3 regions of the Pontibacillus yanchengensis genome follow, and region 1 is predicted to be linked to each of the others. Evidence: riboswitches for the same ligand, from Rfam matches in the RefSeq annotation. Region 1 holds a riboswitch; each other region holds the start of a gene.
The links. A riboswitch is a leader RNA that binds a small molecule or an ion and turns the genes downstream of it on or off. The one in region 1 is predicted to bind S-adenosylmethionine.
Positions count from the first base shown of each region.

Region 2: linked by a shared signal. The riboswitch ahead of metK (methionine adenosyltransferase) and the one ahead of msrA (peptide-methionine (S)-S-oxide reductase MsrA) in region 1 are both predicted to bind S-adenosylmethionine.
Region 3: linked by a shared signal. The riboswitch ahead of GLW08_RS13215 (phosphoadenylyl-sulfate reductase) and the one ahead of msrA (peptide-methionine (S)-S-oxide reductase MsrA) in region 1 are both predicted to bind S-adenosylmethionine.

Region 1 is NZ_WMEU01000005.1:107,771-115,367, forward strand. It holds gene GLW08_RS15230 (hypothetical protein) at 1-1,706, opposite strand, end outside; gene GLW08_RS15235 (ATP-grasp domain-containing protein) at 1,740-3,008, opposite strand; partial or broken gene GLW08_RS15240 (C45 family autoproteolytic acyltransferase/hydolase) at 3,356-4,404, shown strand; gene GLW08_RS15245 (excisionase family DNA-binding protein) at 4,421-4,651, shown strand; gene GLW08_RS15250 (RidA family protein) at 4,820-5,200, opposite strand; SAM riboswitch class I at 5,549-5,665, shown strand; gene msrA (peptide-methionine (S)-S-oxide reductase MsrA) at 5,787-6,260, shown strand; gene GLW08_RS15260 (class I SAM-dependent methyltransferase) at 6,329-6,847, opposite strand; gene GLW08_RS15265 (thioredoxin family protein) at 6,952-7,302, shown strand; gene GLW08_RS15270 (DUF2188 domain-containing protein) at 7,373-7,597, shown strand, end outside.
Region 2 is NZ_WMEU01000013.1:24,504-32,100, reverse strand. It holds gene GLW08_RS20575 (ABC transporter permease) at 1-398, opposite strand, end outside; gene GLW08_RS20570 (ABC transporter ATP-binding protein) at 382-1,155, opposite strand; gene GLW08_RS20565 (ABC transporter substrate-binding protein) at 1,168-2,160, opposite strand; gene GLW08_RS20560 (alpha/beta hydrolase family protein) at 2,254-3,030, shown strand; gene pckA (phosphoenolpyruvate carboxykinase (ATP)) at 3,096-4,682, opposite strand; SAM riboswitch class I at 5,001-5,111, shown strand; gene metK (methionine adenosyltransferase) at 5,486-6,685, shown strand; gene asnB (asparagine synthase (glutamine-hydrolyzing)) at 6,942-7,597, shown strand, end outside.
Region 3 is NZ_WMEU01000004.1:128,901-136,497, forward strand. It holds gene GLW08_RS13210 (AEC family transporter) at 437-1,348, shown strand; SAM riboswitch class I at 1,648-1,755, shown strand; gene GLW08_RS13215 (phosphoadenylyl-sulfate reductase) at 1,854-2,570, shown strand; gene GLW08_RS13220 (inorganic phosphate transporter) at 2,594-3,667, shown strand; gene sat (sulfate adenylyltransferase) at 3,690-4,850, shown strand; gene cysC (adenylyl-sulfate kinase) at 4,850-5,449, shown strand; gene cobA (uroporphyrinogen-III C-methyltransferase) at 5,483-6,268, shown strand; gene GLW08_RS13240 (sirohydrochlorin chelatase) at 6,282-7,013, shown strand; gene GLW08_RS13245 (NAD(P)-binding protein) at 7,010-7,597, shown strand, end outside.

The DNA of each region.
Region 1 (7,597 bases):
TCTCCGCTTGGATCTTTATCAATCCTTATGATGGATACCGCATGGAAACCAAGTAGTTTTCCATGAACGTTCGTAATGAAGATACCAACGGGATTTGGATAAATCATTTCATAATCATCATTGTATTCAGGGTGATGGGTTGCATAAAAAAGACGCACGAATCCTGGGTAATCGTGAATGTAACCTGTAATGGGATCAATGACCGTGCTGAATCCTTTTTGAACCCAGTTACCATAGAAAGCAGGATTGACCCAACGGTGACCATCTTCTCCACGCAAAGCCACTCTTGCCATCATTTCGCTATAAATCCGGTCAAGGTGTGGTACTAACACAAGCGAAACAGGGTCAAGCTCAGTATGAAGATCAGGAGCAAGTCCGCCACTAAGGTTTTTTGAGTGAATCGATGCCCCTTCAAAGGTGAAATCAATGTCGCCATCACGAGCAGCTCGAGGAATGATTTCTAGCAAAAATCCAGGAGCGTGTTGAGCCCATAGACTAATCCCTCTGGCAGCTTGGCAAGTAGGATTGAATCCTTGTCCAACGCCAAGTGGTTGGCCTAGAACGCTTATCGTACCAGCTACAAGGATGCTGTTCGCTGTTAATCCTTCTCCATTTTGTGAAGATTGATAGAGTGCACTGCGCACGTCTGCACGGATATCGAGTTCAATTAATCTACGAAGTCCTGGAGCGACAGGAGAAGATGAAAGAACTCCACGCTCGAGCATTAAGGCTAATCCGTAGATAGCTTGGCGGGTTGCAGGGAAGATGGAAGATTTTATGAGCTGCAGAACCAGTTCATTATTCTCTTCTAGATTCGCAATTCCTTTGCTATTTAGTTGTAAGGCGTAAGGTAGAATCCCAGGCATGCGCTTCGTCAAAAAGCGAATTAACGTAGCATGATGGGGAGCTACTAATCCAGTTTCGCGCATCGACTTAGCCAAGGCTACACTTTCGGAAATCAGTTCTCCACGAGAAAGGTCTTTTAAACGTAAGCGATATGCATTCACATCAGTGTATTGCTCGCTTAACGGGGAAGGACCTTCAATGGCTGCAATGAACCCTCTTAACTCGTTTTTATGTTCTTCATCTAAATCGGTATCTAACATGCCTTTAGCCATTTTGATCATCGATACGACACGTTTGATCATAATAGGACGTTGGGCTGTTAGTCGTTCAATTTCTTGGATGAGTGTTTTCGTTAGTTCATTAGTAGATAAATAGCTTGCGAGAAACTGAAACAGTTCACTCGCTTTCTCATCATTCTCGTGTTTTTCTATACGATCGCTTTCAGATGAATTCGGAAACAATAAATTTAAGTTAAGCGCCATGATTTCATTTAAGAAATCTTCTGCTATCTGCGCGGGTACGTTCTGAGTTTGGTAGATTTCCTTTGCAATCGCAAGCATCCGTAGTTCACTTAGGACTTCAATAATCATTGGTAATCCTTTTGCTTTTAGGGATCCTGATACAAGGGGAGCTTGCAATTTCGCTGCATCCTCCCATGGTCCATCCTGAAATACACCAGCTTTTTCAAAACGGTGAGCATACTGAAATAAATGCTCAAATCCGTCTTCCATTTCAATTAAACGGTTTGCCTCCTGATACACATCTGTTTGGTATCTTGCTTTGGCAAAGGGCGGTGCTTGATCTAAAGTGTCTAACGCTTTTTGGAATCGTTCGACGACAATAATAGTAGGCTGAGCCATATCACCTCTCCTTTCTAAAAGAGCTTCTGTTACTTAACGGTAGAAATTATATTGTTCATACAGTTTCAATAGGTCAGTCATCTCATCACTATCTTTACCAAACATAAATATCGTTCCGTAATGATTACCAAAACCAACTCGCTCGGCAACTTTCCCTTGAGGTGGTGTGAACATATCATGCTTCAAAAAGTATGGATGCTGCTCTAACTCTTCAGGAATGTTGAGATCCTCAACATAATCAATGTCAGGGTGAACCATTAAACAACCAGCATATCCTTGAAAATTATCAGCACTTGGGAAGAAGGCGTCTATCTCCTCCTGTGTTGTATTCGGATCACTACACAAAATTTGCGCTTCATAAGCACTAAATCCATATGCTCGCTCAATTAAATCAAAGATATGTCCACCAGGTACACGAGCTGCAACTTCGCCGAAATGTAACGTACCATCTGGCATAATGAAATACTCAGGGTGAATGACTCCATATTCAATTTCAAAAGCATCTACTAACTGCTGAACTGCTTTTTCAATTAATGGTCGTTTGGCTTGTAAGGATGGGGAAGCTGGTACAAAGTTAGAATAGCCCAAGCGAATATATTCTGTGATGTTCAAGAATTGCACTTTTCCTTTATGGATAAATGCCTCGCAAGAAAACTCCTGACCATCTAAGTGACTCTCCATCAATAGTGGGAAATCTACATCTTCTAGCTGACTAATATCTTCTACTGTGTCAATTGCAAGGTGCCCCACAGATCCTGCTTTATCAAGTGGTTTCACATGGATAGGATCAAAATGATCCCCATCTATTTTAAGTAAGGCTTGATTCACACGCTCTAAGAATCGTTTTACATCATCTTTCGTTCTGGCTTCTTCAAAAACGCCTACTTTGATGCCTGCAATTTGTGCTTTTCGCTTCATCATACCTTTATCACGCAGTAACCAAGAACGGTTGAATATGCGTGGGTCCTCACGGAAACGAGCGTTCAGGGCACCAGCCCATTCCACACATTCTTCATATAAAGGAATCGCTAGTTCAACGCCTAACGACTGAAGTTGTTTATATAAATTATCTGAGCTTTCATTAAGTCTACTGAAATCCCAACCAACAAACTGTAAATCATGCTTCTTTGCATAGCTTTCAAAATCAGGAGGACCAACAACGACGAAAGGTCGATTCATACGGGAAGCTGCTTCAATAGCCTCTAAACTCCATCCAATTAATGCAGTTAAGTATGGCTTTGTTTTGTCTTTCTTTTTAGCTTCTTCCACTGAGGTATTACGTTCTAGCTGATCTAATTCCATTTACTCCCTCTCCTTTTTGTGAATTGTTATGGGGTGTAAAACAGTAAAACGTTGTGAAGCAAATGCGGATGTAACTCCGAATAGCATCTCATCTTTAAAAGTAACAGAACTTCATAAAAACTGTAAGCTTTTGTTGTGGGATTCGACAGTATATGTCAAAACTAGTGAACATTCTACGAAATCTTTATCTGAAACTATCTGTTTGAAAAGTGAAAGCTTTGCGAAGTCCCTGTCAAATCAGTTACGATAAATCAGATAAAGATTATAAGGTGCCTGACCTCCAGGGCGTTGATACGTTATCGCTGAGAAGTGGTGGGGGTCTAGCACCATAAAAACGAGGGATACATATGAAGCAAATTTATAGCGATGTTTTGCAATTTCGAGGTACGCATTATGATTTTGGATATATGCAAGGTGAGTTACTTAAAGATTCGTTAACAGTAGAAAATAGAGAGAAACAGTGGAAGCTACGCAAACCTAGGTTTTCAGTAGAAGAGCAGGAAGTGAAAGACGCGATTCTCCGCTTTGCACCAGGTGTTTGGGATGAGCTAGTCGGAATCAAAGATGCAATGGATTGGCCGATGGAGCGGGTGTTGATGGAGTTTGGCGGGTATCGTCTTGATTACGTGAAGTCAGGTTGTTCGATCTTAACCGGTGACGACTACATGGTGCGTAACTATGACTATCAGCCAAAAACGTATGAAGGTCGGTTCGTATTTTTCCAGCCAAGTGATCAAGGCTATGCTATTATCGGACCTTCTCAGCGTATTACTGGACGTATGGATGGGATGAATGAAAAAGGCTTAGCACTTGGTTATAACTTCATGCATCGAAAAAAACCAGGTGAAGGGTTCATCTGCTGCATGATTGGAAGGCTGATTTTAGAGAGCTGTGCAACTGTTGAGGAAGCGGTAGCGATGCTGCAAGAGATTCCGCATCGCCATTCCTTTAGCTACATTGTGTTTGATGCGAGTGGGCAAACCTATGTGGTCGAAACATCCCCGCGAGGAGTCGAAGTTCGCCAATCCAATGCATGCACGAATCATTTTGAATGTATGAAAGACGAAAACAGAAATTATTTAGCTGATTCCTATCGCCGTTTAGATACGATGAATCAACAAAAAGATCAGCTGAGCTCTCCCTATGAGGCCTTCCGATTATTAAATGATACTGACAAGGGTGTGTTCTCAAAGCAATACAAAAATTGGGCAGGCACCATCCACACATCAGCGTATTTTCCTCAGGAGAAAAAGGCATGGTTTGCATTAGGTGGAGATCAGGGATTGTTTTTGATTTTGATAAGTGGTTAGCTGGAGATGATGTAGCTACGGAACGTATTACTGGAGAAGTAGATACAGGTCTTCCATTTCCGCATATGGATGAAAACGCAAGATAGAAGAGGGGGGCAGGTTATGTACTTAACCATACAAGAAACAGCAGAATATTTAGAACTCCCAGAAGCCTATATAGAAAAACTAGTCCAACAGAACCGCATCCGTTCCTTACATGACGGCGAGCAATTTCTAATTAACAAAGAACAATTCAACACTCATTTCGAACAAATGGAAAAATACCGCGAATATGTTCAGCAGATTTTGAATGAACCACTACCGGAGGACATGGATGTAAAGGATGAGGATTAGTGTTGTAGAGGTGAAAACGCTAAAGTAGCGGATAAGAGCAGAAAAGTGCGGATATCTGCGCCAAATCAGCGGATATACGTGCTTAGACACCCAATTCTGACAAATAGCAATCACACAAAAAACAAGTGAGCTGCCTCAGCTCACTTGTTTTGCTCCCATTTCGTATTACTATTCCTTCACAGCAATTGCTTCCACTTCAACCTTAGCACCTTTTGGTAGGCGTCCTACCTCAATGGCTGCGCGGGCAGGATATGGTTCGCTTAGGAAGCTTGCGTACACTTCGTTTACTACAGCGAAGTCGTCCATGTTATCAAGATAAATGTTGGCTTTGGCGATGTGCTTGTAATCCAAGCCGGCTTCTTTCAAGATCGCGCCAACGTTTTTCATCACTTGTTCTGTTTGCTCTTTTACGTCATCAGAAACGAAGGCTTGTGTTTCTGGATCTAACGGGATTTGTCCAGATACGAATAGTAAATTTCCTAGGTCTACAGCTTGGGAATAAGGTCCAATAGCTGCTGGTGCTTGATCTGTAGCAATTGGTTTAAACATGAAACAACACTCCTTTTTCATCCTATTATAGGGGGTAGCTACCTTTTTAGAAAAGGAAAACCATTCTACAAAGTGGAAGGGATTCTCCAGGTTCAAGTGTGGCACGTTATTAATTGCCTTTCTCTTAAGCCTGTGGTATTCTTATACGTAATGCCATCCCTTAAATCGATACGACTGCGGGAACTTAACCACCTGTATGGGATGGCAGGTTATTTATAAAAAACAACTATCATGTTTTTACATAGACCATCATACACTACCTCATAAGAAAAAATGTAGTTTATTACTTTACTTCGCTACCAAATGTATGTATGATGTGTGTTAACAAATAATTTAAATAGCGCTAACTTCTTATCCAGAGAGGCGGAGGGACTGGCCCTTTGATGCCCGGCAACCATTCAATCAATTTATTATTAATTGGAACGGTGCCAATTCCTGCAAGGTGAAGACCTTGGGAGATGAGAGGATCGTACGGTTATATACTTACGACCCCTTTCTTGGATGAGAAAGGGGTCTTTTACGTAAATAAAAGGCTCGTCGATCTCTACGATAGAAGTTTTCGTTACAGAGAAAGGAAGAGATGATTATGGCAACAGCATTGTTTGCGGCAGGATGTTTTTGGGGAGTAGAGGCATTTTTTGAACGACTTAATGGCGTTGTGACGACTCGAGTTGGTTATTCAGGCGGCCATGTTGAGAATCCATCCTATGAGTTGGTCAAAACAGGGACGACAGGTCATGCTGAAACAACCAAAATTGAATTTGATCCAGACATTATCTCCTACCAACAACTAGTCGATGTATTTTTTGAATGCCATGACCCAACATCTATCAATCGCCAAGGTGAAGATGTAGGCTCGCAATATCGTTCCATTATCTTCTATGGAGATGAGGAGCAAAAAGAAATTGCCGAACAAAAATTGCAAGAGTGGTCCAATAAAGGGATTTTCAAACGTCCTATTGTAACCGAAATTACTGAATCTGCACCTTTTTATGATGCTGAAGAATACCACCAAAAGTACTTGCAGAAAAATGGATCCGTTTCATGTGGGGTCGTGTGATGAACTTATCATCACACGATTTTTTTACACGTTTTCGTATTCTCTGTTTTTGCTCAAGCGCCGAGTTTCTAACCTTCCATTTTATACACATAAATCGGAGTCACCCCAATTGAAACTTGTTTCTCAGGATGATGACCTGGTAAAGCAAACGTATGAGTGATAAGTCTAGTGGGAGATGCCTTATTACGAAGCTTCGTCATTGCGTCAACGTATAAATAACAAAAGACCACATCATACTGAGAGGAATCGACGTGGAAAAAATCTTTTTTCCAAATATAGAGATTAGCATGATCGCTCATCCGTAGGCGAGCCTTCATTAGAAAAAATGGAATCCATGAGGTTTCATATGCATCTACCCTGGCATTAGGGAATGTCTTGGCGAAACCAAAAGCCATGGTGCCAAATCCCGCTCCGAAATCAGCGACCTTCATTGGTTGATAAGACTTGGTCAAAGAGAGTACTTCTTTTTTGACGCGAGTGTTCGTGGGCGTTGGGGTTATACCATTTTTTATTGAAAAATAGGCAATAGATAATAAACTCAATATAACAACAATCAGTACTATCCCTTGTACGACAGTATAAACCATATGGCGGACCTTCCTTTATATACGTATGGGGGTAAGCAAAAATAGCGATTCTACAAAGAGAACCTGATATAATACAGGTAGAAAAATAAAAGGTGTTGATGTAAATGAAACGTGCACAATCAATAGAAGAAGTGCGATCCTTCGTACAACAAGAAGATATTTCCCTATTATATATTTCTAGACCGAACTGTTCTGTTTGCCATTCCTTACTTCCACAGGTAGAAGAACTATTGGAAGATTATCAAAAAGTATCTACCCTATATGTAGATGCAGATGAGATTCCAGAGATTGCAGGAGAATATGAAATTTTTACTGTACCTGTTTTAATTGTATCAGTGGAAGGAAGAGAAATGTTCCGAAAAGCCCGAATTGTTCCGATAGAAGAATTAAACCAACAACTAGGAAAGCTTTATAGCGCGTACTGGGACGAAGGGACAGGTTCCTCGTCTCAGTAAGTGGTTTTGGATAGGAATGGAACGGTAACGTATATTATAAGAGAATATACTGTTGCGGAGGTGTACGTGAATGCCTTGGGATACAGATGATTATCCAAGTTCATTAAAGAATCTAGAAACCCCTGTCCGAAAAAAAGCCATCGAAATTGCGAATGCTATGTTAGATGAAGGGTACGATGAAGGAAGTGCTATTCCCATTGCAACTGAGCAAGCAAAAGAATGGTACGACGACGCTAGTGAAGATGAAATCACAGAAATGAAGCAAAAAAGCGACGAAAAATTAAAGCAGCGTGAC
Region 2 (7,597 bases), on a different contig from region 1:
ATAATAATAGGTCCGAGTGCAACTTTAGGCATTGCATTCAGAATAACCAAATAAGGGTCAATAATTTTTGAAAAACGGGGGGACCACCATAAAACTGCTGCAAGAAAAATCCCAATAAAAGTTCCAATTATAAATCCTGCTATCGTTTCGAGTAATGTCACACGTAAGTGCAAAAAGATGGATCCATCTGATACTTTTTGGAAGAGTAAATCGGCAATACTTGATGGAGAACTGAAAAGTAATGGATCAATCCATTGCAATTGGCTTGATAATTCCCATATAGAAAAAAATACAATGAATATAACGAACTGCCATGCCCAAACGTGCTTTTTCTCCTTCTGAAGCTGTTTTAGGTGATGTTCAAATCGTTGTTGATCTTGTTTAGGAGTTGTGTTCAAGCGCATTCAACTCCTTCCATATTTCTTGGAACAATTCATTAAAGTCAGCGTCTTGCCTGGCATCAAAAGGGTCTAGCGATTTTAAATGACTGGGTACGTGAAACGTTGCTGCTACTTTTCCAGGATTGGCACTAAGCAAATAGATGCAATCGCTCATAGCAATGGCTTCTCCAATATCGTGCGTAACGAGTAGGGACGTTTTGTTGTACTTTTTTAATGTATTAGCCACTAAGTTCTCTAGTTTTAATTTAGTTTGATAATCAAGAGCTGAGAATGGTTCATCCAACAAGAAAATGTGCGGGTTTGTGATGAGTGTCCTTGCCAATGCTGCTCTTTGGCGCATTCCACCAGAAAGTTGGGAAGGATAATCCGTCACAACCTTGCCTAGCCCCATATCTTCTAAAATATGAATGGCTTTTGCCTCTATCTCTTGCGTAACATTTCGTTGGATATGTGGACCTAGTAATACATTTTGTTGGATGGTTTTCCACGGAAACAAATAATCTTCTTGGAGCATATAACCAATGGTTGTTGATTGTTTGGAAATAGGAGAACCATTAACAAATACGTTACCTTCTGTAGGTGCTATTAATCCAGATACAATGGAGAGAATCGTGGATTTTCCGCACCCACTTGGTCCTAGAAATGATACAAAATCTCCTTCTTCAATAGTAAGGTTTATATCTTCTATAGCCTTTGTATAGCTCGAAGTAGTGAAGTATTGATGAGAAATATTTTCTAAGGTAAGGAAACCCATGATTCTCCCCCCTTATTCATTTATAATCTTCTCGGCTATTTCTGTATTTACTAACGTCGAATGATCTACATCTTTAGGAAGCTCTCCTGCTGCATCCATAATGTCTTTCAAGTTGTTCCATTCATCTTGATCTAGTATTGGGTCTAGTGCATAAGAACCTTGGCTTTTATAGCGATCCACCACTGTTTCAATTAATTTAGGTTCTGTATCTTCAAAATATGGTTGGATAACATCTGCTATTTCTCCGGCACTATGGTCTTCCACCCAGTTCTGTGCTTTGTATAGCGCACGAGTGAATTTTTCCATATCTGCTTTGTTTTCGTTTATAAAACTATCCTTTGCCATAAAAACAGTGTAAGGTACATGACCAGATTCTGTTCCAAATGAAGCTACAATATGCCCTTTACCTTCTCTTTCAAAAATACTTGCTGTTGGTTCAAATAGCTGAACGTAGTCTCCTGTACCTGAGGCAAAGGCACTTGGGATATTGGCAAATTCTACATTCTGGATTAAATTTAAATCATTTTGAGGGTCAATCCCTTTTTGCTTCAACACATATTCTCCAACCATTTGAGGCATACCACCTTTACGCTGACCTAGGAAGGTACTGTCGTTTAGGTCCTCCCATTCGAAATCAAGCTGTTCTTCCCTTGCAACGAGGAATGTACCATCTGTTTGGGTGAGCTGAGCAAAGTTGATAACGGGATCACTTGCACCTCTTGCATACACGTAAATAGATGTTTCAGAGCCTACAAGGGCTACGTCAGCACCATCTGACAATAAGCTGGTCATTGTTTTGTCACCACCCCATGTCGTCTTCAAATCCACGGATAATCCTTCTTCTTCAAAGAAACCTTTTTCTAATGCTACATATTGAGGGGCGTAAAATATGGACCGTGTTACTTCGGCTACTCGAATATTTGTTGGTTCATTGCCACAAGATGCGAGTGGGAATAGAACCATCAGAGCTAACGAAAAATATAGAAGCAGACGCATTTTTTTCATTCGAGGTCATCCTCCTGTAAGATAAGTATCAAAAGCTATGATAGCTTATGCTCTTGTGCAAAATGTGTGATTGCCTAGAAAGGAAGTATAGTTATGAAAGACGCTACAATTATTTCAAAGCAACGCTACCCATCTCCTCATCCCAGGTTAACGGTATCGCTTGTTACATATTGGAGTGATGGGTTACAAGTGAAGGGTTTTATGGTAGAGCCCAATGATGGGGAGCAATATCCTGGTTTTCTTTATCTACGTGGGGGGATTAAGAATGTTGGAAAGGTTCGAATAGGTCGAATCATTCAATTTGCTTCCTATGGATTTGTAGTATTTGCTCCCTGTTATCGAGGTAATATGGGAGGGGAAGGGAGCGAAGACTTTGCACTACGGGACCGCTTAGATGGTCATAATGGAGCTAGGCTTCTTTTTAATCACCCTCAAGTTAATGGAGAGGTCAATGTGTTTGGCTTTTCAAGAGGTGGGGTTATGGCACTCTGGACGGCTTTGGAGGTTCCTAATATTCACAAAGTTGTATGCTGGGGTGGAGTAAGTGATATCGAGCTTACGTATTGGGAGCGTGAAGACCTTCGTAGGATGTTGAAGCGAGTCGTAGGAGGTACACCTAATAAATACCCAGAGCGATATGAACAACGAACGCCTTTATCTAAAATGGATGAGATCGAGAGTCCTGTTCTCCTTATCCATGGAGCGCATGACCAAAATGTATCGGTGGAACATTCTGAAAAGCTAGAAGACGTGCTGCAGCGACAGGGGAAGCCTGTGACGAGTTGGATTTTTCATAATCTTGATCATTATTTTCCTCCAGCCATTAATCGACGTACCGTGAAACAGCTAGCAGAATGGCTTAAAGAATAAAAAATGGCTAACCCTTTTTTGGGCTAGCCATTTTATATAAAGGAGATGAGGGAGTAAATTTGGTGTTACTTATATGTTGGGCCAGCGTTACGAATTTTTTGGCTAACCCCATCAAATTTGTTGAAATTCTCATGGAATTTCTTAGCTAAATGTTTTGCTTTTTCTTGGTAGTCTGATTCATTCTTCCATGTTTTCTTCGGAATTAATACATCATCTGGAACACCAGGACAATGTGTAGGGATATTAAGACCGAAGATGTCGTCTATTACAGTCTCGCTGGAATTTAATTCACCTTCTAGAGCAGCTTGAATCATAGCACGGGTATAAGAAAGCTTCATTCGACTTCCTTCTCCATATGCTCCACCAGTCCACCCTGTATTAACTAGGTACACATTTGCATCAAACTGATCGATTTTTTCACCTAACATCTCCGCATATGTGGAAGCATGTAATGGTAAAAATGGGGAACCAAAACAAGTTGAGAAAGTAGCTTGAGGGGATGTCACACCTCGTTCTGTTCCAGCTAGTTTACTTGTGTATCCACTTAAAAAGTGATACATAGCTTGTTCTTTTGTTAGCTTACTGATCGGTGGCAGTACCCCGAAAGCATCAGCTGTTAAGAACACAATTGTGTTTGGATGTCCAGCAATACTTGGCTGAACTATGTTATCGATATTTTCAATCGGATAAGCAGCACGTGTGTTTTCTGTTAAAGATGTATTTTCGTAATCAGGTTCTCTTGTTTCTTCATCGAGGACAACATTCTCAAGGACTGAGCCGAATCGAATGGCATCATAAATCTGTGGTTCTTTTTCTCGACTTAAGCTCACACACTTTGCGTAGCAACCGCCTTCGATATTGAAGACTCCACGATTCGACCAAGCGTGTTCATCATCGCCTATTAAGCGACGGTGCGAATCGGCTGATAAAGTAGTCTTTCCTGTTCCAGATAGACCAAAGAACAAAGCAACGTCACCCTCTTGCCCAACGTTGGCAGAACAGTGCATTGGTAGTACATCTTGTTGAGGTAGTAAATAGTTCATGACAGAGAAAATGGATTTCTTGATTTCTCCTGCATACTCGGTACCACCTATTAACACGATACGGTGTTTAAAGGAAACCATGATAAATGCTTCAGAATGAGTACCATCAACTGCTGGATCTGCTTTGAAAGTAGGAGCAGACACAACGGTGAATGCGGTTTCATGATTGGCAAGTTCCTCATCCGTTGGACGAATGAATAATTGTTGTGCGAAAAGATTATGCCATGCAAATTCAGTTAGGACATGAATGGGCAGGCGATATTGCTCATCAGCACCAGCAAACCCTTTAAAGGAATAAATCTCATCCTGAGCTCCGAGATGGTGCATTACTTTTTCGTATAAACCTTCGAAAACTGCCTCAGAAATAGGCTGATTCACACTACCCCAATCAACCTCCTCCTCGGAGGTTTCATCTTCTACGATAAATTTATCCTTAGGGGAGCGGCCTGTGTATCGACCTGTTTCCGCCTGGATGGCTCCTGTTGCTGTTAGTCGCCCTTCCTTACGAAACAATATTTTTTCTACTAATTCTGCGACAGAAAGGTTTTTCATAACTGTTTCCTGTACAAACAGATCAGTCAGCTTTGACTTTTGATTTACCGTACTCATCGAACAAAACCTGCCTTTTTAAAATAATGGGAACATCGTCATGAAGACGAGAAAAAGCAAATAAAGGTAAAAACTGAGTGGACTCTAAAATAATACAAACATAAAAATGATGAGAGTCACAAGTCGTTTTTAATGTAAGAATAGTATAACACATTTATCTCATTAGTCCACACTATTTATATAATTCAAACTTTATGTTTACATTGATTTGAATATTGGCTTTAGCTAGTGGTGTTTTGCTTTGTATCTCCCGGGAAAATCCCCACACTAGTTGACATACCAGGTCCAAAACGTTATGATTGTTCGCGAACGGAAACTATCTTATCCTGAGTTGGTGGAGGGACAGGCCCAAGGAAACCCAGCAACCGTCACTGCATATAGTGAAATGGTGCTAACCTGATGCAAGGTATTGACCTTGAACGATAAGAGCGAAAGGACCCTTTCCCTTTGCTCAGTAACGGGAAAGGATTTTTTATTTTACTTTAGAAAAGTTCCCTTTCTTAAAGGAATATTGTAATAAAAAAGGTAACGACTTTTACTGGAATAGTGAGACGTCGTATTTTTCTAATGCAAAAATGCACATGCATTATTTAAAGACTTCTTTAAGTAATGTTTACACTTTCTGCTTCTTTTTATATATGCACATTGTTTACCAAACGATTATATTATTATTCATTATATCTAGGTTTGATAGCTACTGTTACTTAGTAGAGTAAGGAAGAAATAAAGGTTTGTTTCTTATAAAGTCAGCTGGGTGATGAGTTCCGTGTCAATTCATTGTTTTAAAGGAGGAGTTTGAGGGGATGGCTGCAAATCGCCGCTTATTCACATCAGAATCTGTTACAGAAGGACATCCAGACAAAATTTGTGACCAAATTTCTGATGCGATTTTAGATGAAATATTAAAAAATGACCCAAATGCACGAGTTGCTTGTGAAACAACTGTAACCACAGGCTTAGTATTGGTTTCCGGTGAAATTTCAACGAATACCTACGTTGATATTCAATCCATTGTGCGAGATACCATTAAAGAGATTGGCTACACGAGAGCAAAATTCGGCTTTGATGCTGAAACTTGTGCTGTATTGACTGCTATTGATGAGCAATCAGCTGATATAGCACAAGGGGTAAACGAATCATATGAAACTCGTGAAGGTCAAATGACGGACAAGGAAATTGAAAATATTGGGGCTGGAGACCAGGGTCTTATGTTTGGATATGCTAGTAATGAGACACCTGAATATATGCCATTACCAATTTCTCTAGCTCATAAATTAGCCAAACGATTATCCGATGTTCGTAAGGATGAAACACTAGAATACTTACGTCCAGATGGAAAAACGCAGGTAACAGTGGAATATGATGAAAACAATCAACCACTTCGAATTGATACCATCGTCATTTCTACCCAGCATCATCCGGAAATCACATTAGAACAAATTACAGAAGATCTTAAAGAACAGGTAATCAATCCCATTGTTCCAAAAGAATTATTAGATGACAAAACAAAATATTACATCAATCCAACGGGCCGTTTTGTAATTGGTGGACCTCAAGGAGATGCAGGTCTTACAGGGCGGAAAATTATCGTAGATACGTACGGTGGATATGCTCGTCATGGTGGTGGTGCTTTTAGTGGTAAAGACGCTACCAAAGTAGACCGTTCTGCAGCCTATGCCGCGCGCTATGTAGCTAAAAATATAGTAGCAGCTGAACTTGCGGATTCTTGTGAAGTCCAGCTTGCTTACGCCATTGGAGTTGCTCAACCTGTATCCATTTCTATTAATACGTTTGGCTCAGGTAAGGTATCTGAGGAAGCCTTGGTAGAAGCTGTTCGAAACATCTTCGACCTACGTCCAGCTGGTATTATTAAAATGCTTGATCTGCGCCGCCCTATATATAAAGATACGGCAGCATTCGGTCACTTTGGTCGTACAGATGTAGAATTCCCATGGGAAAAAACCGATAAAGCTTCAGAATTAATGGAACAAGTAAGGAAATAAACTCAAAACTGACCTCTTCTTTTGGAAGGTCAGTTTTTTATATGGGAAAAATGTTTAATGAAAGGACTTGATTAGGAAGGGATAAAGTCTAGCTTTAAAGTACCTACTGAAAGTATAGAACCTAGATATTTTTTAGCTATTCGTACCACTTAAAAATAGGCACTTTCGCTCTAGTTTGTTATAACTTTGTTTTCCCACATAATGCTTTTGTGGTAAACTTAAACAGGAATGTGACCAGAAAGAGAGGATCCTTCGTATGTGTGGTTTTATTGGAGTTATACGACATATGCCTTCTCCTTTAGATGAAGAGGGGAAGCAGAGATTTAAACAAAGAAATGATATTATTACCCATCGAGGACCAGATGATGAGGGATATTACCATGATGAACATGTATCCTTCGGTTTTCGTCGATTAAGTATAATAGATATTGAGAGTGGCCATCAACCGCTAAGTTATGAGGATGAACGGTATTGGATGGTTTTTAATGGTGAAATTTACAACTATGTTGAATTACGTGAGTCTCTTCAAAAAAAGGGGTACACGTTTGAAACAGAATCTGATACGGAAGTCATTGCGGTGATGTTCAGTGATCAACGGGAACAAGCTTTTTCCTACTTGCGTGGCATGTTCTCTATATTAATATGGGATAAGCAAGAACAAACCCTATTTGGTGCACGTGATCCATTTGGCATAAAGCCGTTATTTTATAGTGAACAAAATGGGGAGACATATTTTGCTTCTGAGAAGAAAAGTATTACGCTTCTACAGGAAAATGAGCTTGTCAATACGGAAGCATTACAGCATTATTTAAGTTTCCAATATGTCCCCGAACCATTGACGCTAACAGATGGCATACATAAGGTGGAGCCTGGATATTATTTCGTTAAAAAACCAAGCGAATCCATCGACTT
Region 3 (7,597 bases), on a different contig from region 1:
GAATCGCTCCATTCTCTTGAAGACTTGAGTTCGAGGTAAATACTTTTATTAAGCGTGATGTTTCCGACACCTTAATATGGAATAAAGGTTGCCTGGGAAAAACTCGCGTCCTGCCTCGTGTAGTGCCGCAGGAAAGCTAACTATTTCCCGGCCTTTCTTTTCTCCTATCAATGCAATGGAAACACCCCATTCCCCCCAAACTCTCTCAACTTCAAATCTTCAAGATTATGCCTCTTATGTTTCATAACTTTTTTCTATCAATCTTTGCGGACTTAAATAACCGCGGCATCTGCGTCTAAAGTGGGCGTTGTGTTATGTTGTTTTAGAATCATCCTTTGAATTAGCCCTACATGTATGACAAATATGATATGGTAATGAATAGGAAAAAATGTACGAAGCATGAATTGGAATAGTATATCAGTTAGGAGACGAATAAATGGATAGCTTTAACAGCCAGTTTTTATATTCAGTTTTAATCATCGCACTTGGATATATCTTAAAACGAACAAATTTAATTAAAGAGCAAGATGGTGAAGGTTTAGCAAGGATTATCTTTAATCTGACTCTGCCATCGTTATTAATCGTCACCTTTCATGATATTGAAATCGATTCCTCATTAATCCTGTTAATTGTAATAGCCATCGTATATGGTTTGATTCAAGCGGCGTTGGGTTTACTTCTCTTTAAAAACGAAGAAAAGCGCACAAAAGGAATGCTATCCATGATGGCGCCAGGCTTTAACATTGGACTTTTTGCGTTCCCGCTCGTTGAGGCGATTTGGGGGGAAGAAGGATTAAAATACTTTGGGATGTTTGATTTTGGAAATGCATTGATCGTATTTGGTGTTATTTATGTGATTGGCAGCATTTATTCTGATGCAGGTGAGCGAAAAGATTTGAGGCATGTGGTAGGCAAAGTAACCAAATCCGTTCCACTAATCACATACGTGACAGTATGTACATTAAATTTTACAGGAGTGACCATTCCTTCGGTTATCATTGAGGTTTCAGAAACGATATCCGTTGCTAATATGCCGTTATCTTTATTGCTGCTTGGTATCTACTTAAACTTCTCTTTCGCAAAAGGATCTAGTAGCCAAATTATTAAATTACTTTCTCTAAGATACGTAGTTGGACTAGGAATAGGGATTTTAATGTTTGTGTTTTTACCTTTTGAGAGTATGTTTAAATATACAGTACTTATTGCACTAATCCTTCCTATGTCAGCTTCTGTGTTGCCTTATGCGGTTGAATTTGATTATGATCGTAAATTTGTTGGTACTGTCTCCAACATTACCATTATCGTAAGTTTCTTCCTTCTCTGGGGAGTGGGGACCTTAATAATATAAAAAACATGCAGCGTTTAGGTATTTTTACCTATACGCTTTTTTATTAGGCTGGGGATGTTTTTTGATTATTATGAGGTAAGGCGCTTGCACATTTCTTCATTTTTCACATGTACTATATTGACATCTATTATGAAATGCTTTAAAGTTACGAGTATTCAAAAAATTATAATAAACACGTATAGAACCTATTGCTTTTATCATATAGTGGAACAAACGCTAAAGATGAAAAGGCGATATTTTTTTACCCCTAAAGCCTACAATCCCGATGAATTAACTTGGGATATCCATTTAGAACATAACTCTTATCAGGAGTGACGGAGGGAACTGGCCCGCAGATGTCCGGCAACCTGCTTACAAAAGCAAGGTGCTAATTCCAGCAAAATGACCATCATTTTGGAAGATAAGGCAACATTGCTTGTTAATCTGCCTTTCCAAAATGGGGAGGCAGATTTCGTTTGTGTAAAGCACTATTTTTATCCTGGTCAATCGTTAGGAGGTTGATGGAATGACAACAGTTACGCATGACAATTGGGAAACTAGTGAGAAGCCCGTTTTCGATATTATGACTCCTACAAAAGGAGCGCAAGAAGTGTTGGAATGGTCTTATCATCATTACGGTGATGATATTGTATATGCTTGTAGCTTTGGTGTAGAAGGAATGGTCATGATTGATTTGATTGCCAGAGTGAAGCCGACTGCAAGAATTATTTTCTTAGATACAGGAATTCATTTTAAAGAAACATATGAACTGATTGATAGAGTGAAGGAGCGCTATCCTGAATTACAGATCAAAATGGTAAAGCCTCATCTTACACTTGATGAACAGGCAGAAGAGTATGGAGAAGCCTTATGGGAGAGAAATCCGAATAAGTGCTGTAACATTCGGAAGATTATCCCTCTAGAGAAGGAGTTATCCCAAGAGGAAGCTTGGATTTCAGGTTTGCGAAGAGAGCAGTCTCCTTCTAGAGCATCTACGGATTTTCTAAACAAGGATGATAAATTTAAAGCCGTAAAAGTATGTCCGTTAATTCATTGGACTTGGCAAGATATTTGGAACTATGTGCGTAAAGAAGATTTGCCATATAATCCACTACATGAGCAAGGGTACCCAAGTATAGGCTGTTCTGTATGCACGGCTAAAGTTACCGATTCCGGTGACTCACGAGCTGGGAGGTGGGCTAACACAGACAAAACGGAATGTGGTCTTCATTCCGATTCTTAGAGTAATAGATAAGGAGATTATCCATGACAGTATTGGCGATTGCAGTAGCACTGTTTTTTGCAATGAACATAGGGGCAAGCGGCGCAGCAGCAGCAATGGGGACCACGTTTGGTTCTGGTGCTATCAAGAAAAAACGAATAGCACTTGTTCTATGTAGTGTCGGTGTTGTATTAGGAGCTTCTTTTGGTGGTCAGGAAGTTGCGGAAACGATCGGAAGTGGAGTGATCCCTTCTTCCATTATCAACCTAAAAGTTGTGTTAATTATTCTCTTTTCAGCTACCATGTCCCTATTTATCGCCAATATGCTAGGCATACCATTGTCGACTAGTGAAGTAACAGTCGGGGCTGTCATTGGAGTCGGTATTGCCAGTCAAATTCTCTTCGTAGAAAAACTTTTTTTTCTGTTATTGATTTGGATTTTGGTTCCGATTAGTGCCTTCTTGATAGCTCTATTGTCTGCAAAAGGTATAAAGCTTTTAGAGAATCATTCTACTGCAATCCATCAACCCAATTGGCAAAAACGATTCACGTTTATCTTGATTGGTGCAGGATTTCTCGAAGCAGTGGCAGCAGGCATGAATAACGTAGGAAATGCGGTAGGACCTCTAATTGGTGCAGGGGTACTTTCTATGAATACAGGCACTGTAGTTGGTGGGATTTTTGTAGCGCTTGGTGTTCTCTTGTTTGGAGGCAAGGTGCTGGAAACGAATGGGAAGCGTATTACCCGTTTTTCCTTAATTGAAGGGTGTTCCATTACAAGTATCGGTGCGGGTCTTGTGATAGCGGCATCTATTTTAGGGATTCCAGTCCCTCTAACACAAATTACTACATCCGCCATTATGGGAGTAGGAGCTGGGAAAAGTGGCCAAATCCTTTTCAAAAAGCGCATTATCAAGAGAATGTTAATGGTGTGGGCCGTATCCCCCGTATTCTCCTTAGTCTTTTCTTATGGATTAGTAAAATTGTTTTTAGAAAGTGATATGTATTCCCTTGTAGCCATTGGAAGCATGTTCTTGGCAACAGTAGGGTCGCTGTATCTTATTAAGACAGTACGGGAAGAAAAAGCAATGATTAATGAACAAGGTAGTGGCATTTAACTAATTATTGGAGGGTTACAAAATGACAAAGAGCGTACCACATGGAGGAACATTAATTAATCGATGGGATTCAGACTATTCTTATTCCCATATCCAAACAGAAATCGAACTAGATGCGATTGCATTAAGTGATTTAGAGCTTATTGGCATTGGCGGGTATAGCCCTTTAACCGGTTTTCTAGAAGAAGCAGACTATCACTCTGTCGTTGAGAATATGAAACTAGAGAACGGGCTTCCATGGAGTATTCCGATTACTCTTCCGGTTACAGAAGAGAAGGCAAATACGTTGAGCACTGGAGATGAGGTCCGCCTCGTCTATCAAGGGGATGTGTACGGTGTGCTAACCGTGAATTCGATCTTTTCACCGGATAAATCGAAAGAAGCACAATATGTGTATCAAACAACAGATGCTGCACACCCTGGGGTGAAAAAGGTGTATGATCGTCCTGATCATTATGTAGGTGGTCCGATTACATTAATCAAACGTACACCGAAGGGGCGCTTCACACAATATTATAAAGACCCTGTTGAAACAAGAAACTATTTCACAAAACAAGGTTGGGAAAACATTGTAGGATTCCAAACAAGAAATCCTGTTCATCGTGCGCATGAATACATTCAAAAGACGGCTCTTGAAATAGTTGATGGTCTATTCTTAAACCCATTAGTAGGCGAAACTAAATCCGATGATATCCCTGCTGATGTGCGGATGGAAAGTTATGAAGTCATCTTGGAAAACTATTATCCTGAAGATCGAGTGTACTTAAGTGCCTTTCCTGCAGCGATGCGCTATGCCGGGCCAAGAGAAGCTGTATTCCACGCATTGGTACGTAAAAACTTTGGATGTACCCATTTCATAGTCGGGCGAGATCATGCAGGAGTAGGCGATTATTACGGAACCTATGATGCACAAAAAATATTCTCAAACTTTACCGAAGAGGAATTAGGCATTAAGACGTTGTTCTTTGAACATAGCTTCTATTGCAAAAAGTGTGATGGAATGGCCTCTAACAAAACATGCCCACATGATAAAGAACATCATATGATGCTATCAGGTACAAAAGTAAGAGAAAAACTACAACGTGGAGAAAAACTACCTCCAGAATTTAGTAGACCAGAGGTAGTCGAAACATTAATCAAAGGGATGAAACAGGATGCGGTCCAAACAGGAGGAAAAGAGTAATGAGTGAAGAACGAAACCTAACTTGGCATGCATCTACTATCACGAAAGATCTTCGTCATCGTAAAAATGAACATAAAAGTGCCATTCTTTGGTTTACAGGCCTTTCTGGTGCAGGTAAATCCTCCATTGCCAATGCTGTATCTTTAAAGCTATTTGATGAATCCATCCAGCATTTTGTCCTTGATGGAGATAATGTACGCCATGGTTTGAATAAAGACCTTGGTTTTAGCGAAGAAGATCGCAAGGAGAATATTAGAAGAATAGGCGAAGTAGCCAAACTCTTTATTGATAGTGGCCAATTTGCCATTACAGCTTTTATTTCCCCTTTCCAGGAAGATCGAAATGATGTGCGTGAACTTGTTGAAGAAGATGAGTTCATCGAAATTCATGTGAAATGCTCGTTAGCTGAATGCGAGAAACGAGATCCAAAAGGGCTATATAAGAAAGTAAAACAAGGGGAAATTAAAAATTTCACTGGAATAGATTCTCCTTATGAAGCACCGGAATCACCAGAGATTGTAGTGGATGCAGAGAACGACTCAGTGGAAGCATGTAGTGATCAAATTATTGCATATTTACGCGAGCAACAATATATCTAATAAGAAGGAGTTAATCATAAAGGGGGCCATTAGATGGGGAAGGTATATCTTGTAGGTGCTGGACCTGGGGATGCAGACCTTATTACAGTCAAGGGACTGAAATGCATCCAACAGGCAGATGTTATTTTATACGATCGCCTTATTAACACAGAGTTACTGGAACAAGCCAAAGAAGATGTGGAGCTGATCTATTGTGGTAAGCTTCCGAATCATCATGCATTACAACAAGATACCATTAATCACTTCCTGGTGAAGCACGCTCGTAAAGGTAAGGTGGTTACTAGATTAAAGGGGGGCGATCCGTTTGTTTATGGACGTGGCGGTGAAGAAGCCGAAGCGTTAGCCAAAAACTGCGTCGATTTTGAAGTCGTCCCTGGCATTACATCTGGAATCGCAGCACCTGCTTATGCTGGTATCCCAGTCACCCATCGTGAACTTGGCTCTACTTTTGCATTTGTTACTGGTCATCAGAAAGAAGGAGAGGAAGAAGAGCTGCGCTGGGAAAGTCTAGCAAAGGGAATCGATACATTAGCTATTTATATGGGAGTGAAAAATCTTCCATATATCGTTGATCAATTAACGAAGTATGGGCGTAGCTTTTCAACCCCCGTTGCCCTGATTCATTGGGGAACAACACACGAGCAAAAGGTGACGACAGGAACACTAGCAACTATTGCAGAGGATGCGGAACGAGACGAAGTCAAAAACCCTAGTATGATTATCGTAGGAGAAGTTGTAAGATTCCGCGAAAGCATTAGTTGGTATGAGAAGCTACTAGAGGAGCAAAATGAACAAGTAGTAGCGGCAAATGTGAACTAAGGAGAGGTCGGCAATGCAAGCTGTACTATATGTATGTCATGGAAGTCGTGTAGCAAAAGGAAGACAACAGGCGGTATCATTCATTGAGCAATGCATGGAAACCATTGATGAACCAATACAAGAGGTTTGCTTCCTTGAGCTAGCTCAACCTACCATTGAGGAAGGTGTGCAGGCATGTATCGAACAAGGTGCGACGAAGGTCGCGGTAATACCGATACTGTTACTTTCTGCTAATCACGCAAAGCACGATATTCCAGATGAACTTGAGCCTATAAAACAAGCCCACCCATCGGTTCAGTTCCAATATGGGGCACCATTTGGTGTGCATGAGCGCATTGTTGATATTTTGCTAGAACGTATCCATGAACAGGGAACGGAGCCCACTACAGACGATATGATCTTACTTGTAGGTAGAGGAAGTAGTGATGAAGCAGTCAAGGAAAATTTCCGAGAGATTGAATCCTATGTAAAACAAAAAACCAACCTACATAAGGTAGAAACCTGCTATCTTGCTGCGGCTCATCCGACCTTTGCTGAGGGGTTAGAACAAGCAAAAGCTTCAGAGGCTAAACGTGTATTCGTAGTACCTTATTTGTTATTTACGGGCATTCTCATGCAAGAAATGACAGAAGCGATTGAAGAGTTATCCTCTCCTCAACCGTTCATTCTATGTAACTATCTTGGCTATCATCCTAACCTTCGTGAAGTCTTGCGAGATCGCGTGTATGAGGCAATAGGTGCATGAGTTCCTATCCGGTTATGCTGAATCTTGCCAATAAGAAAGTGCTCGTTGTAGGAGGGGGCTCCATAGCTTACCGGAAGATTTCTGGTCTACAAGATTCAGGTGCAAGTATCCATGTTGTGGCCCAGTCAGTGGATCCGTCCATTGAAGCACTTGAACAGTTAGGTGCTGTTAACGTGGAACGAAAGGCATTTGAGTCGAGTGATCTGGCTGGAGCATTTTTGATTATTGCGGCGACAGACAGCATAGAAGTCAATGAATGGATTAGCAAGGAAGCAGCTGATCATCAATTAGTAAATCGAGCAGATCGGGCCGCGTCTGGAAATACCATCATCCCTTCTAGTATTAAAAGAGGTAAACTGACTATCGCTGTTTCAACAGAAGGAGCAAGTCCGAAGCTAACCAAGAAGATTAAGCAAGAAATCGCAGAGAAATACGACGAATCGTATGAAGCGTATATTGACTTTTTACATGAAGTCCGAGGTCGTGTTCACCATTCCAATCTGAGTCAAGAAACAAAAAAACGACTCCTCGAGCAAGTACTCGAGGAAGAATACCGAACATCCCCCTCCAAGCGACAACATTTC